DNA from 2 places in the Bradyrhizobium sp. RDI18 genome. Region 1 is predicted to be linked to the other one. Evidence: predicted binding sites of a transcription regulator. Region 1 holds the regulator's gene; the other holds the start of a gene.
What was found. Region 1 encodes PhoB, which activates phosphate uptake and scavenging genes when phosphate is short. Its sites were predicted from a motif close to TGTCATNNANCTGTCAT; they were not measured.

Region 1 (7,330 bases):
CCGTTCCGCAGGCGGCGCTGCCCGAGGCCGCGCCGAAGGTGACCGCGCGCGGCCTGAACTTCTACTATGGCGAGCACCATGCGCTGAAGGACATCAACCTGACGCTCGGCACCCATCGCGTCACCGCCTTTATCGGCCCGTCCGGCTGCGGCAAATCCACGTTGCTGCGGATATTCAACCGGATGTACGATCTCTATCCGGGTCAGCGCGCCACCGGTCAGCTCTTGCTCGACCAGACCAACGTCCTCGACCCCAGGCTCGATCTCAATCTGCTGCGGGCCCGCGTCGGCATGGTGTTCCAGAAGCCGACGCCGTTCCCGATGACGATCTACGAGAACATTGCCTTCGGCATCCGCCTCTACGAGAAGATCTCCAAGTCGGAGATGGACGGCCGGGTCGAGAAGGCGCTGCGCGGCGGCGCGCTGTGGAACGAGGTCAAGGACAAGTTGAACGCCAGTGGCCTTTCGCTGTCCGGCGGTCAGCAGCAGCGGCTCTGCATCGCGCGCACGGTGGCGGTGCGGCCCGAAGTGATCCTGTTCGACGAACCGTGCTCGGCGCTGGATCCGATCTCGACCGCCAAGATCGAGGAACTGATCCAGGAACTGGCGGAGGATTACACCATCGCCATCGTCACCCATAACATGCAGCAGGCGGCGCGCGTCTCGGACAAGACCGCCTTCATGTATCTCGGCGAGCTGGTCGAATTCGACGACACCAACAAGATTTTCACCTCGCCGCGCGATCGACGTACCCAGGACTACATCACCGGCCGGTTCGGCTGAGCATGATCCGGAAAAGTGGGGACCGTTTTTTCGAACAGATCATGCTCAACAAGAAAACGAAATCATGATCCGTCCGATCGGCTCATGATTTGAGGAGATAGAAGATGGCTTCCGAACACACCGCCAAGGCGTTTGACAGCGACCTCCAGGAATTGACGCGTCTGGTCGCCGAGATGGGCGGCCTTGCTGAGCGCATGATCACCGAATCCGTCGACGCGCTGGTCCGCCGCGACGTCGCGCTCGGCAAGCACGTCGTCGCCACCGACGTCGAGATCGACCGCCTGCAGCATCTGATCGAGGAGCGCGCGGTGCTGACCATCGCCCGCCGCCAGCCGATGGCGATCGATCTGCGCGAGATCGTCGGCTCGATGCGGGTTGCCACCGATCTGGAGCGAATCGGCGACCTCGCCAAGAACATGGGCAAGCGCGTCGCGGCGCTGGAGAACGATTTCCAGCCGCTGAAACTGATGCGCGGCCTCGAGCACATGACGGATCTGGTGCAGTCGCAGGTCAAGTCGGTGCTGGACGCCTATGCCGCGCACGACCTGCCGGCGGCGATGGCGGTGTGGAAGGGCGACGAGGAAGTCGACGCCATCTGCACCTCGCTGTTCCGCGAACTCCTCACCTACATGATGGAGGATCCGCGCAACATCTCGTTCTGCATCCACCTGATGTTCTGCGCCAAGAACATCGAGCGGATCGGCGACCACGCCACCAACATCGCCGAAACCGTGTTCTACATGATCGAGGGTCAGCAGATGCTCGACAAGCGCCCGAAGGGCGACATGACGAATTTTGCCACGACCGTACCTAACACTTGAGGGAAGCAGGATGAGCGCGCGCATAATGGTGGTCGAGGATGAGGAAGCGCTGACCACGCTGTTGCGCTACAACCTCGACGCTGAAGGTTATGAGGTCGAAACTGTCGCCCGCGGCGACGACGCCGACACGCGGCTGAAGGAGCGCGTGCCCGATCTCGTCGTGCTCGACTGGATGCTGCCGGGGCTCTCCGGCATCGAGCTGTGCCGCCGCTTGAGGGCTCGCCCCGAGACCAAGCAATTGCCGATCATCATGCTGACCGCGCGCGGCGAGGAGAGCGAGCGCGTGCGGGGGCTGGCGACCGGCGCCGACGATTACATCGTCAAGCCGTTCTCGGTTCCGGAACTGCTGGCGCGGGTAAAGGGCCTGTTGCGGCGGGCAAGCCCCGAGCGGCTCGCCACCGTGCTGACCTATGGCGACATTGAACTCGATCGCGAAAAACGCCGCGTCGCGCGTTCGGGCCGCCAGATCGATCTCGGCCCGACCGAGTATCGCCTGCTGGAATTTTTCCTCGAGCATCCCGGCCGCGTCTTCAGCCGCGAGCAGTTGCTCGACAGCGTCTGGGGCCGCGACATCTATATCGATGAGCGCACCGTCGACGTCCACATCGGCCGCCTACGCAAACTGCTCAACCCCGGCCGCGAGCAGGATCCGATCCGCACCGTCCGCGGCGCAGGTTACGCGCTGGACGACCGGTTTGCGAAGGTGGAGCCGTAGCGCTCTACTGTCGTCGCCACGAGTTCAACCGTCGTCCCCGCCTAGTGCGCAATTGCGCACGGGGCGCGGGGATTCATAACCACAAATCTAGATTGTTGAAATGCGCTGGAGCTCCAGCGAAGCATAACCACAGACAACTGTGATTATGGGTCCCTGCGTTCGCAGGGACGACATCGTTGAGATAACGGCGCGCGCCCTTACCTGGTTTGCTTCGGCTGCTGCCTCCGCCGATCGGCGGCGGGCTGGTAGGCGATGCGCGAGTGGTGGGCGCAATAGGGCAGGCCCGTGAGCGCCTTGCCGCCGCAGAAGAAGAATTCCGGGCTCGAGGGATCGCCGACCGGCCAGTGGCAGGTGGCCTCGTTCAGTTCGAGCAGCGACAGCCGCTGGCTCATCGGCACGACGTTGTCGAAGGCGATCGGATCCGGCTCCATCTCGACTTCGAAGGCGTGTGCCAGCGCGGTGTTGCCGCGCGAGACCGGGCGCGACACCCGCATCATCGGCTGGGCGGGGCGTGCCTTGCGCTGCCGCGGGGCGGCCGAGGAGGGGCTCTTGGCACGGCCGGAAAGGCCCAGCCGGTGCACTTTGCCGATCACGGCGTTTCGCGTCACATTTCCAAGTTCCGCGGCGATCTGGCTCGCCGACAGTCCGGCTTCCCAGAGCTTCTTAAGCTGTTCGACGCGATCGTCGGACCAGGTCAAAACCGTCATCGTACTCTTCCCTTCGCATCGCGCCGGCCAATCGGGGGCAGCGCTGGCGAGTCATTCGTCTCAAAAATCCCTGCGGTCAGAATCCCTTAGCCCTCGCCGGACGCGCTAACCGCGCCGAACGTTTACGCCTGCACAAAAAGGACTCTAAGGGATCAGAACTGCCGCACGAGATGTCGTACCCGACAGCCCAAAGGCTACAATATGGCGTGACTCGGGCGCAAGAGTCCGGGCCCGAACGTCCACATGTTCTGACATCTAGGCATTTCACTGCGTGTTTTCCACCACACCGCAATCTTACGGATTTTAGCACCTTGCACTGCAGGAAAGGCGGCTCCGTGGCGTGTTGACAGCGCCCCACGCCCACATAGAATGCCTCTCACGTGCCGCCCTTAAGAGGCGGCACGTTTCGTTTTCGCAAGACCGGCTGTTGCCGCGTTCGCGCCAATGCACGCTCGCGGCAGGTCTCAAAGGCAGGTCTTAAAGGCCGGTCTCAAACCTCAGTGATTGCCATGACCAATAGCGCCACGTCGCATCTGCTCCCCGTCTTCGCCAGGGTCGATCTCGGATCTGAACGCGGCGAGGGCTGCTGGCTGACCGCCACCAATGGCGAGCGCTATTTGGACTTCACCTCGGGCGTCGCGGTGAATGCGCTCGGTCACTGCCATCCGCACCTGATCGCGGCGCTGCAGGAGCAGTCGACGAAACTCTGGCACATGTCGAACCTGTTCAAGTCGCCCGATGGCGAGAAGCTCGCCGCGCGGCTCTGCGAGCAGAGCTTTGCCGACCTCGTGTTCTTCTGCAATTCCGGCGCGGAGGCGATGGAAGGCGTGATCAAGGTCGTGCGCCGCTATCAATTCTCCAAGGGCCATCCCGAGCGCTATCGTCTCGTCACCTTCGAGGGCGCCTTCCATGGCCGCACCCTGGGCACGCTCGCAGCAACCGGCTCCGCCAAATATCTCGAAGGCTTTGGGCCGCCGATGGACGGTTTCGACCAGGTGCCGCATGGCGATCTCGAAGCGGTCAAGAAAGCGATCGGCCCGCAGACCGCGGGCATCCTGATCGAGCCGGTGCAGGGCGAGGGCGGCGTGCGCTCCGCGCCGCAGTCTTTCTTCAAGGCACTGCGCCAGCTCTGCGACGAGAAGGGCCTGTTGCTCGCGTTCGACGAGGTGCAGACCGGCATGGGCCGCACCGGCGATCTCTTTGCCTATAAGCGCGTCGGCGTGACACCGGATGTGATGTCGCTGGCCAAAGCGTTGGGCGGCGGTTTCCCGATCGGCGCGGTGCTGGCGACGGCGGAAGCCGCAAGCGGCATGACGCCGGGCTCGCACGGCTCGACCTTCGGCGGCAATCCGCTGGCGATCGCAGCCGCCAATGCCTTGCTCGACGTGATGCTGAAGCCCGGCTTCTTCGATCACGTGCAGAAGATGTCGCTGCTGTTGAAACAGAAACTGGCCTCCGTCGTCGACCGCTATCCCGCCGTGCTGTCGGAAGTGCGCGGCGAGGGGCTTTTGGTCGGCGTCAAGGCTGTGGTGCCGTCGGGCGATCTCGTCAACGCATTGCGCGACGAGAAATTGCTTACCGTCGGCGCCGGCGACAATGTGGTGCGGTTCCTGGCGCCGCTGATCGTCACCGAGGCCGAGATCGAGGAATCCGTGCAAAGGTTGGAGCGCGCCTGTGTCGCGCTGTCCGCTGGCCAGTTGAAGAAGGCGGCGGGATGATGAGCAAGTCCGTCCGTCACTTCCTCGACATCAACGAGCTGCCGTTAGACGAATTGCGCAGCATGCTGGCCTTGAGCGCCACCATGAAGGCGAAGCTGAAAGCGCATGAGAAGGGCAAGAAGCCGCTCGAAGGCAAGACGCTGGCGATGATCTTCGAACGCCCCTCGACCCGCACCCGGGTGTCGTTCGACGTCGGCATGCGCCAGCTCGGCGGCGAATCCATCATGCTGACCGGTGCCGAGATGCAGCTCGGCCGCGGCGAAACCATCGCCGACACCGCGCGCGTGCTGTCGCGCTATGTCGATGCGATCATGATCCGCATCCTTAACCACGACGCGCTCCTGGAATTAGCCGCGCACGCCACCGTGCCCGTGATCAACGGCCTGACACGGCGCTCGCATCCCTGCCAGGTGATGGCCGACCTGATGACCTTCGAGGAGCATCGCGGGCCGATCGAGGGCAGGACCGTGGCCTGGACCGGCGACGACAACAACGTGCTGGCCTCGTGGGCGCATGCAGCCGAGCGTTTCAAGTTCAAGCTCAATGTCGCAACCCCGCCGCAGCTTGCGCCGAACAAGGCGATGAAGGACTGGATCAAGGCGACGCAGGCGCCGATCGTGCTCGGCACCGATCCCGAAGCCGCCGTGCGCGGCGCCGATTGCGTTGTTACGGATACGTGGGTCTCGATGGGCGACAAGGACGGCGAACATCGCCACAATGTGCTGAAGCCCTATCAGGTCAATGCGAAGCTGATGTCGCTGGCGAAAAAGGACGCGATCTTCATGCACTGCCTGCCCGCCCATCGCGGCGAGGAGGTCACCGATGAAGTGATCGACGGCGCGCAGTCGGTCGTGTTCGACGAAGCCGAAAATCGCCTGCATGCGCAGAAAGGCATTCTGGCCTGGTGCTTTAACGAAGTGGCATGAGCGTTGTCGTCCCTGCGGCTCCGTCGTCCCTGCGGACGCAGGGACCCATACGCCGCGGCCCAGATGATTGAAGGCAGTGGCTGACGCTCTGCCTGACTCACGACGCCCTGTGGTTATGGGTCCCTGCATTCGCTGGAGATAGTTTCGCTGCTCTCAAGCCCCTTCCGTTTTGCATTCCGAATCCCCAGATAGAGCGCCATGGTTCCTGAATCCCCCGACATGAAAATCACGATCGAGGCGCCAATCCGCGCGCCCTCGTCCGTTCCCGTCGATGATGCGGTGCTGCCGTTCGAGGTCGCCTCGCTCGACCAGCGCGGACGGCTGACCCGGCTCGGCCCCGCGCTCGACGACATCCTGACCAAGCACGATTATCCGGCGCCGGTCGGAAAATTGCTTGGTGAAGTGATCGTGCTGGCGACGCTGCTTGGTTCGGCGCTAAAGTTCGATGGCCGTTTCATTTTGCAGACGCAGACCGACGGTCCGGTGTCGTTTCTGATCGTGGATTTCCAGTCGCCGGATCGGCTGCGCGCCTATGCGCGCTACGACGCAAGGCGGCTGAAGGACGGGCAGGATTCAGGCGCCCTGCTCGGCAAGGGCCATCTCGCAATGACCATCGATCAGGGCGCGGACATGAGCCGCTACCAGGGACTGGTGGCGCTCGACGGCGGCAGCCTCGAGGATGCCGCGCATGAATATTTCCTGCGCTCCGAGCAGATCCCGACCCGCGTGCGGCTTGCGGTCGGCGAGGAATGGCGCGGCGGCGACGGCGGCAAGCATCGCTGGCGCGCCGGAGGCATGCTGCTGCAATTCCTGCCGCAGGCGCCCGAGCGGGCGCGGCAGGCCGACCTGCATCCGGGCGACGTGCCGGAAGGCGCGGTGACGCATCAGGTGGCGGAAGACGACGCATGGGTGGAAGGTCAGTCGCTGATCGGCACCGTCGAGGATGTCGAACTGATCGATCCCGATCTGTCGGGCGAGCGCCTGCTGTATCGCCTGTTTCACGAGCGCGGCGTGCGCGTGTTCTCGCCGCTCTCCTTGCGCGCACAATGCTCCTGCTCGCGCGAGGCGGTCTCCGCGATGCTGAAAAGCTTTGCACCGAAAGACCGCGCCGAGATGGTCAAGGACGACAAAGTGGTGGTGACCTGCGAGTTCTGCTCCTCGGTCTACCAGTTCACCCCGCATGAAGCGGGCGTGGAGGAGTAGGGGGCCGTAGGGTGGGCAAAGGCGCGCCAGCGCCGTGCCCACCATCCATCATCGAGCACGCTTGATGGTGGGCACGCTTGCGCTTTGCCTACTCTCATATGAGGGCCGCTCGTCAATTCAACACCCGCTTATTATCCGGGCTGTCCAGCGAGAACGTCGGCACGTCGATCTCGAAACGCTCGCCGCTTTCGCTGACCATTTGATAGCGCCCGGTCATGAAGCCCGATGCGGTCGGCAGCGGCACGCCGCTGGTATATTCGAAGCGTTCGCCTGGCGCCAAAACAGGCTGCTCGCCGACCACGCCCTCGCCGCGGACTTCCTGCTTGCGGCCGGTGGCGTCGGTGATGATCCAGTGCCGGGTACGAAGCTGCACGGTCTCGGCGCCGGTATTGGTGATGACGATGGTGTAGGACCAGAAATACTGGCCCTTGTCGATCGACGAGCGCTCGGGAAGGAAG
Region 2 (7,330 bases), on a different contig from region 1:
CAGACGCTGACGATGCGCGGCTATCTCGGCATCTCGCTGCTAGGCAGAGATGAGGTCTGGACGCGGCTGCCGGATACGGCGCTGGCGCAGGTCGATCCCGCGATCATCGCAAAATATCTGCCGGCGCAGGCCGCAGCGATGAAGCAACCCGCCGGTGCGGCAAAGGCCCCCGCAGCGCCCAAGAAGACCACTGCACCAGCACCGGCACCTGCACGCTAATTCAATCCGGTTCTGCCTGGTGGACGCGGCACTTCCGGCAAAACCGGTATTGGCTGCATTGGTTGCGAGGTGACTTCAGGCACCGCCGCATCGAGCTGCAGCACGGCGGCGGCGGCCGGCACGGCGGCATCCGCCATCGCGGCGTGGCCCTCGGCGCTCGGATGCACCGCGCCGCCATAGACCGCGGACAACACGCCCCAGGTCGCATCATGGATATCGGATGGCTGCTGCGATGCCGGCAGGCCTTGCGGGTAGGTCATGGCGGCGAAGTAGCTGTCGTTGGCGTCGCGGATCCAGCGCGCGCGCGGCAGATAGGCGCGGTACTCGCCGGCGCTGCGGCCGCACAGCATCGGCTGGTTGGCGGCCGTGACGAGATCGGGATCGAAGCTGTCGCCGGTCGCCGAGAAACATTGCCGGTCGAATTCGGGATCGCTTTCGGCGCGTGCGCAGAAGCCGTGGCTGGCAAAATTGGCTTGGTGGCTGTCGACGAAGGTCATGCGGTCGGCGCGCGGATTGCGGCACAGGATGCCGCCCTCGCAGAGTGCCAGCGCCCGCAACTGCGGCAGGAATTCGCTCTCGACGAAGTTCGACACGGCCGCCAGCCGCTGCGGCTGGGCGTTGAAGGAGGGGTGAATGTCGAAGCCGGCGCGTCCGCCGGGGCAGGGCGCGCCGCCATTCGACAGCGTCGGATTGGCGTAGGCGGTGTAGACCACCCGCGACAGGTCGCCGCCGAGAAGCGGCTTCAGCGCCTCGCGCAGCTTGGCAAAGCCCTGCGGCAGGTCCCGCGTCATCGCACTGCGTGCGTCGTCCACCGAGGCCATCACGCCGCTGCGCCGAAACAGCGCGCGTTCGGTCGCCGTGTCCACGATGACGTCGGCGACAAGGCCGGAAAAGTAGATGTCGTTGGCGCCGATCGACAGCAGCACCAGGTCGAGCTGGCGGTCCGACTGGCGACGTTTCGCGGCGGCGACGGCTTCACGCAATTCGGCCAGTTGCCCGTTGACGGTGCCCTGGCACGCACCGCCCGATTTCGACGGCAAGCAGTCGCGGGCGCGCTGCGAGCCGAACAGCCCATCGGCAATCGTGGCGCCCGTGCAGGCCAGCGGCAGATAGGTCACCGCGATGTGCGGATATCGTACGGCAAGGGCCAGTGCGGTCCGGGTCTGATAGCTGTAGAGCGAACGGTGGCAGGCAGGGTTGAACCAGAGCGCGCTCTGCCGCTGCCAGACCGTCAGCAAATCGGGCGCCTCACACGCGCGCCCGCCCTTGTAGCCCGCGCGGCTCGGCCGGTAATATTGCGAGGCCGCCGTTCCGAGGTAGGAGCGGAAGCAAAAACCTTCATCGGCGAGCGCAATGGGACGGTCCGGATTTCCCTCGCCGGAAGCGATGCTGTCGCCGAGGCCTGCGATGAAGATGTCGCGCACCGCGATCTCGGTGAAGACGCGCTGAGTGCCCTCCGAGGAAGATACGTCGGCGGTCACGACTGTGGTGCGGCCATAGCGGACGCGGAGATTGACCGGTTCGGCGCAGTCGAAAGTGGAAGTTTGCGGGCCATCGCCGTCGTCGACCGTCCAGGCGCAGGTCGCGCCGACCGGCACCGGGCCCGTCAGGCGGATCACGACCGGATGATCGATCGGCGTCAGATAGCTTTCTTTGGTGTTGTCGCGCGTGCAGGGCTCGCTGACGCGGCCCGCAAGATCGATACAGAGCCGGTTCACGGTGTTGCGCGCCCAGCCGCGGCCATCGCTCTGGATCGCCAGCACCTGCTCCGAAGCCAGCACACTGCGGCCGCGTCCGCTTTCGGCATGCAGCAGGAAATCTCGCTCCTCGCGGAACAGGCGGAAGCGGTTACGCACCTCCCAGGAAATCTGCAGCGGCCCGTAGCCGCGGGCGGTCTGGGCTTCCGCAGCGGACGTGATCATTCCAGTCAGCACGCCTGCAAGCAGCGCGGCCGACATCATCGAACGTAGGAGAATTCCAGCCATGGCGTCGTTTGACGTTAGTGGTAAGGCAGAAATAAGAGAATGAGGCAGCTTCGGCCCAAAACACCAGACGGCGCAGATAACGACGCCGTTACCAGCTTCAGGGTTGCCGGCCCTTGATCGGTTGCCGCACCCTGGCCTTGGCCGTACAGGCTTCGCTGAGCCGGCGCCGTTCCTGCCAGGGCTGCACCACGCTGAGCCAGACTTCGCGCGTCCCCATGATCGAAATCGAGATGCCGAAGGGGATCAGGAAGTAGAGGATCCGGAACACCACCAGCGTCGCCAGCAATTCTTCCCTGCCGAACTGCGGCAGCGCCACCAGCATCGCCGCGTCGAACACGCCGATGCTGCCGGGCGCATGGCTGGCAAAACCAAGCAGCGTCGCCAGGATGAATACCACCGCCAGCGAAACGAAATCGATGTGCGGCGCCATCGGCATCAACAGATACATCGCCAGCGCGCAGAAGCCGAGATCGACGACGCCGATGAGGACCTGCAGCAATGTCAGCCGGGCGGAGGGCAACACGACCTTCCAGCCGTTCTGGCCGAGTTCGCGGCGGCCCTCGCCCATCAATAGCCAGACGAAATAGGCGGCGATGCCGGCAAGGCAGCCGATCGCGATCAAGCGGTTCATGGCCGGCGGCAACAGGTCCATCGCCGACGCCGCCTCGGGATGCCAGGCCATGCCCAGGCCGAGCACGAACAGATTGCCGAGCCAGAAGGTGAGGCCCGAAAGGAAGCAGATTTTTGCGACATCGATTGCCGTCAGGCCGTAGTCGGAATAGATCCGGAACCTGATCGCGCCGCCGGTAAACACGGTGGCGCCGATATTGTGGCCGATGGTGTAGCTCGTGAAGCTCGACAGCGCGGCGATGCGATAGGGCACGTGCGTCTTGCCAATGGTTCGCAGGGCAAAGAAATCATAGAAAGTCAGCGTGCAAAACGCACCCACCACGCACAGCGCAGCCAGCGCGATGCGATGCGGAGCGATTTCGGTCAGCGCAGTCAGAATGACCCCGGTGTCGACGCCCTTGAGGGTGCGCACCAGATGGGTGATCGCAAGAGCTATGATGAGAAGACTCGCGACAATTCCCAGCCGTTTCCAGCCGATCTTCTCCTTGAAGCCACGCCTGAGCGCGGTCAGCAGCCGATGCATTCATCCTCCCGGCGGGGCGGCAATACGTAAAGATGGGGCCTGTCACGACGGGTGACAGTCGACGGTCAGAGGCACCGTGCGCGAAACCCATAAGCCAAAACCAGGCCGTTGTGCAGCCCTTGACAAGCATGCCTTTTGGCGTCGTTCGCCGCCTTTGTCATACGCCATACATATGTCGCGGCATTAACGAATTTGAGTCGCAACGAGGTCCGTTCCGCGGGCGCTTTTTGCCGCGCCGTTCCGTCCGTTCCATCGCGGCGTTTTCGCGGCTTTCAGGAACGTCCTTTTTCGCAAGCAAGTTAGCCTCCAAACACCGAACATGACGCGCGCGCTCGGCCAGCACGAGGCCTGCGCCCTGCGTGTTCCCAAATGAAGGAGAACCGCAATGGGACTGTTCACGAAAGACATCAAGACGATGAACGACCTGTTCATCCATCAATTGCAGGATATTTACTATGCCGAGAAGCAGCTCGTGAAAGCGCTGCCAAAAATGGCCGAAAAGGCTACCGAGAAGCACCTCAAGCAGGGTTTCCTGAGCCATCTCGACGAAACCAAGACGCATGTGCAGCGCCTCGAAGAGATATTTCGCATGCACGGCGCCGAGGTGAAGGCAGTCGATTGCCTGGCGATCGACGGCATCATCGAGGAAGCCGACGATGTCGCGGGCGAAATCGCTGATAAGGCCGTGCTGGACGCGGCCCTGATCAACGCCGCCCAGGCTGCCGAGCACTATGAAATTACCCGTTACGGCAGCCTGGTCGCGTGGGCGCGGCAGCTCGGCCGCAACGATTGCGCCAGCATCCTGCAGAAGACGCTCGACGAGGAAAAGAAGGTCGACAAGAAGCTGACCTCGCTGGCGGAAGGCAAGGTCAATCTGCGAGCCGCAAGCTGATTCATCGCGCCATTGAGGCAAAACGCCGCGCCGGTACGTAGCCCGCGCGGCGTCTCCGTGCCGGCATGCCTGGCATGCCAAAAAGCGTTTGTTCACCATCCGCGCAACTGCGTCGCGGTGGTTACGCCAAATATACCAATAGCGGTGCTGTTACAGGCCTTCGGGGGTCTGTATGTACCGCGTCCTAACTTGTCTCACTACCGAGCATGACTGGCGTCTGGTCGTGCTTGCCGGTGCCATTTGCTGGCTCGCCAGCGCAGTCGCCATCAGTCTGTTTCATCGTGCCAGGGCCTCGCGCGGCCGTACGCGCGCGATCTGGATCGGCCTCGACTCAGCGGTCGGCGGCTGCGGGATCTGGGCCACCCATTTCGTCGCGATGCTGGCCTACGATCCCGGCGCAGGAGCCGGATACAGCATTCCCGTTACGCTGTTGTCGCTGGTCTTCGCGATAGGCATCGTCGCCGTCGGTCTGTGCATTGCGCTGTCGAGCGCACGTTGGCCGGTGGTTGCGATTGGTGGCGCGGTGATCGGCGCGGGCGTCGCAGCGATGCATTATACCGGCATGGCCGCACTCGAGCTTCCGGCGTTCATTGTGTGGTCGCCCGGCATCGTTGTGGCCTCGATCGTGTTTGGCAGCGTGTTTGCCGCCATGGCGCTTCTTGTTGCCGTGCGTCGCGACAATCCCGCCCATACCGTGGGCGCCACGGGGCTGCTGACGATTGCCATCGTCTCGCATCATTTCACGGCGATGGGCGCCGTCACGCTGATTCCCGACCCGACGCTCGGGACCGACGGGCTGTCGATTTCACCGACCGCGCTTTCCTTCCTGACAGCGGTGGCGGCGTTCGCCATCCTCGGGCTGTCGCTGCTGGCGGCCATGATCGATCGCCGCGCCAAGGGCGAGCTGCATCAACAGAAAGTCCTGCTCGATACCGCGCTCGACAACATGTCGCAGGGACTTTGCATGTTCGATGCGGACGGCCGCATCCTGCTATTCAACCAGCGCTACGTCGAGTTGATGGACCGGTCCGGCATGCCGCTGCAAGGCCGGTTGCTGATCGACGTTCTGCGCGAACTGAAATCGGTCGGCGAATGGGACGGCGATCCCGATGAATTCTTCGCTGCGGTGGTAGCGGATGCCAAGGCCGGCAACACCGTGACCAAGTCGATCGGCCGCAACGGACGTTCGCTCCGCGTCGTCGACCAGCCGATGAAGGGCGGCGGATGGGTCGCGACCTTCGAGGACATTACCGAATGGCAGGCTGCCCAGGAACAGATTTCCCACATGGCGCGCCATGACGCGCTGACCAATCTGCCGAATCGGACGTTGTTCCGCGAGCAACTCGAAAAGGCGTTGCGGCTCGCCAAACGCAGCGATCAGCTTGCGGTGCTCTGTCTCGATCTCGACCACTTCAAGGACATCAACGATCTGCTCGGCCATCCGGTCGGCGATGCGCTCTTGAAAGAAGTCGCCGGCCGTCTCGGCGAATGCATCACCGAGAATGACACGGTGGCGAGGCTGGGTGGGGACGAATTCGCGATCGTGCAGTTCTGCAACGATTGCGACCCGTCCGCCGTTTCCTTGCTCGCCAGCCACGTCGTCGAGAAGGTTTCCGCGCCTTACGAGATTGCCGGCCACCAGCTCGTCATCGGGGTCAGCATCGGCATTTCGCTGGCGCCGGAGGACGGCAAGAACCCCGACGAGCTCCTCAAGAAGGCCGACCTCGCGCTCTACCGCGCCAAGGAGGACGGCCGCGGCACCTACCGCTTCTTCGAGACAGGGATGGACGCCCGCGCGCAGGCAAGGCGGCTCTTGGAGCTCGACTTGCGCGCCGCGCTGCAGCGCGGAGAATTCGAAGTCTATTACCAGCCGATCCGCGACGTCGCCAAAGATGTCGTCGTCGGTTTCGAAGCGCTGGTGCGATGGAATCATTCGCTACGCGGCATGATCTCTCCGGCCAACTTCATTCCGCTGGCGGAGGAAACCGGCCTGATCGTGCCGATCGGCGATTGGGTGTTGCGCCGAGCCTGCCTCGACGCGGCCCAGTGGTCGCAGGCGGTCGGCGTCGCCGTCAATTTGTCGCCGGTGCAGTTCAAGAGTCCCAATCTGTTATCGACGGTGATGGAGGCACTGAAAGCCTCGGGTCTTCCCGCGCACCGGCTCGAGCTCGAAATCACGGAATCGGTCCTGCTGCAGAGCAGCGAGGCGACGCTTTCGGTTCTGCACGAGCTTCGCGCCTTTGGCGTCCGGATCTCGCTCGACGACTTCGGAACCGGATATTCGTCCCTCAGTTACCTGCGCAGCTTCCCGTTCGACAAGATCAAGATCGATCGCTCGTTCATCACCGAACTGGCGACGCGCGATGATCTGATGGCGATCGTCCGCGCCGTGACCGGCCTCGGCAAGAGCCTGGGTATCATCACCACGGCTGAAGGCGTCGAGACCGACGCGCAGTTCGACCTCTTACGCCAGGAGGGCTGCACGCAGGCGCAAGGCTATCTGTTCAGCCCGCCGCGTCCCGCTGCCGAGGTGGAAACCATGCTATCGAAGCCACGGGCGCGGGTCGTCGCTTAGTTTCTCGAGTCTTGCTTCTTTAAGCCTTAGTTCATTAACCTTTGCGCAACGCGAAATGCGCGCCGCAGAATGCCATCACGGCGCCGAGGCATAAGGCCGCAAGGCCGGCGAGCACGCCCGACACTGTCGGGACCGGGCTCGGCGCCGAGGCGGCTTGTCCGGCGCCGGCAAGGATCAATACGCCGACTGCGATCAGGAACTGTCGCATCCGCTGCGGAATTTGGCCCGAGGCCGCGCTGTGCATCAGGTCGGCGGTAAAATAGCCGCCGGAAAAGCCCACTGTCGCGATCAGCCACCACGCGATTGCCGCGCCCGCGGGCATGAATTCGCTTGTGTCGGTTCGCCACAGGCCGCCGAGGTCGAGCCGGTAACGCGCGCCCAACATGTGCACGGCCAGCGCCAGCAGCACTCCGGAAACAATCGCGCCGGCCAGGATCAGGCGACGCGGAAAATAAGTCGTATCGGCCATGGCCCGCTTGTAAGGTAAAGCCGGCTCGCGGCGCAAG

Region 2: a site for PhoB is predicted at 3,513-3,529, ahead of ACFXS9_RS05060 (YbhN family protein). Genes of this name have one in related genera too.

Annotation. Positions count from the first base shown of each region.
Region 1 covers NZ_JBICRN010000008.1:5,718,912-5,726,241, forward strand. Annotated here, with positions in the region: gene pstB (phosphate ABC transporter ATP-binding protein PstB) at 1-782, shown strand, start outside; gene phoU (phosphate signaling complex protein PhoU) at 887-1,603, shown strand; gene phoB (phosphate regulon transcriptional regulator PhoB) at 1,614-2,318, shown strand; gene ACFXS9_RS36675 (GcrA family cell cycle regulator) at 2,516-3,025, opposite strand; gene ACFXS9_RS36680 (aspartate aminotransferase family protein) at 3,535-4,743, shown strand; gene argF (ornithine carbamoyltransferase) at 4,743-5,669, shown strand; gene ACFXS9_RS36690 (Hsp33 family molecular chaperone) at 5,868-6,872, shown strand; gene apaG (Co2+/Mg2+ efflux protein ApaG) at 6,985-7,330, opposite strand, start outside.
Region 2 covers NZ_JBICRN010000006.1:829,197-836,526, reverse strand. Annotated here, with positions in the region: gene ACFXS9_RS05070 (DUF2147 domain-containing protein) at 1-219, shown strand, start outside; gene ACFXS9_RS05065 (hypothetical protein) at 216-2,204, opposite strand; gene ACFXS9_RS05060 (YbhN family protein) at 2,302-3,357, opposite strand; gene ACFXS9_RS05055 (ferritin-like domain-containing protein) at 3,743-4,249, shown strand; gene ACFXS9_RS05050 (EAL domain-containing protein) at 4,422-6,824, shown strand; gene ACFXS9_RS05045 (hypothetical protein) at 6,859-7,293, opposite strand.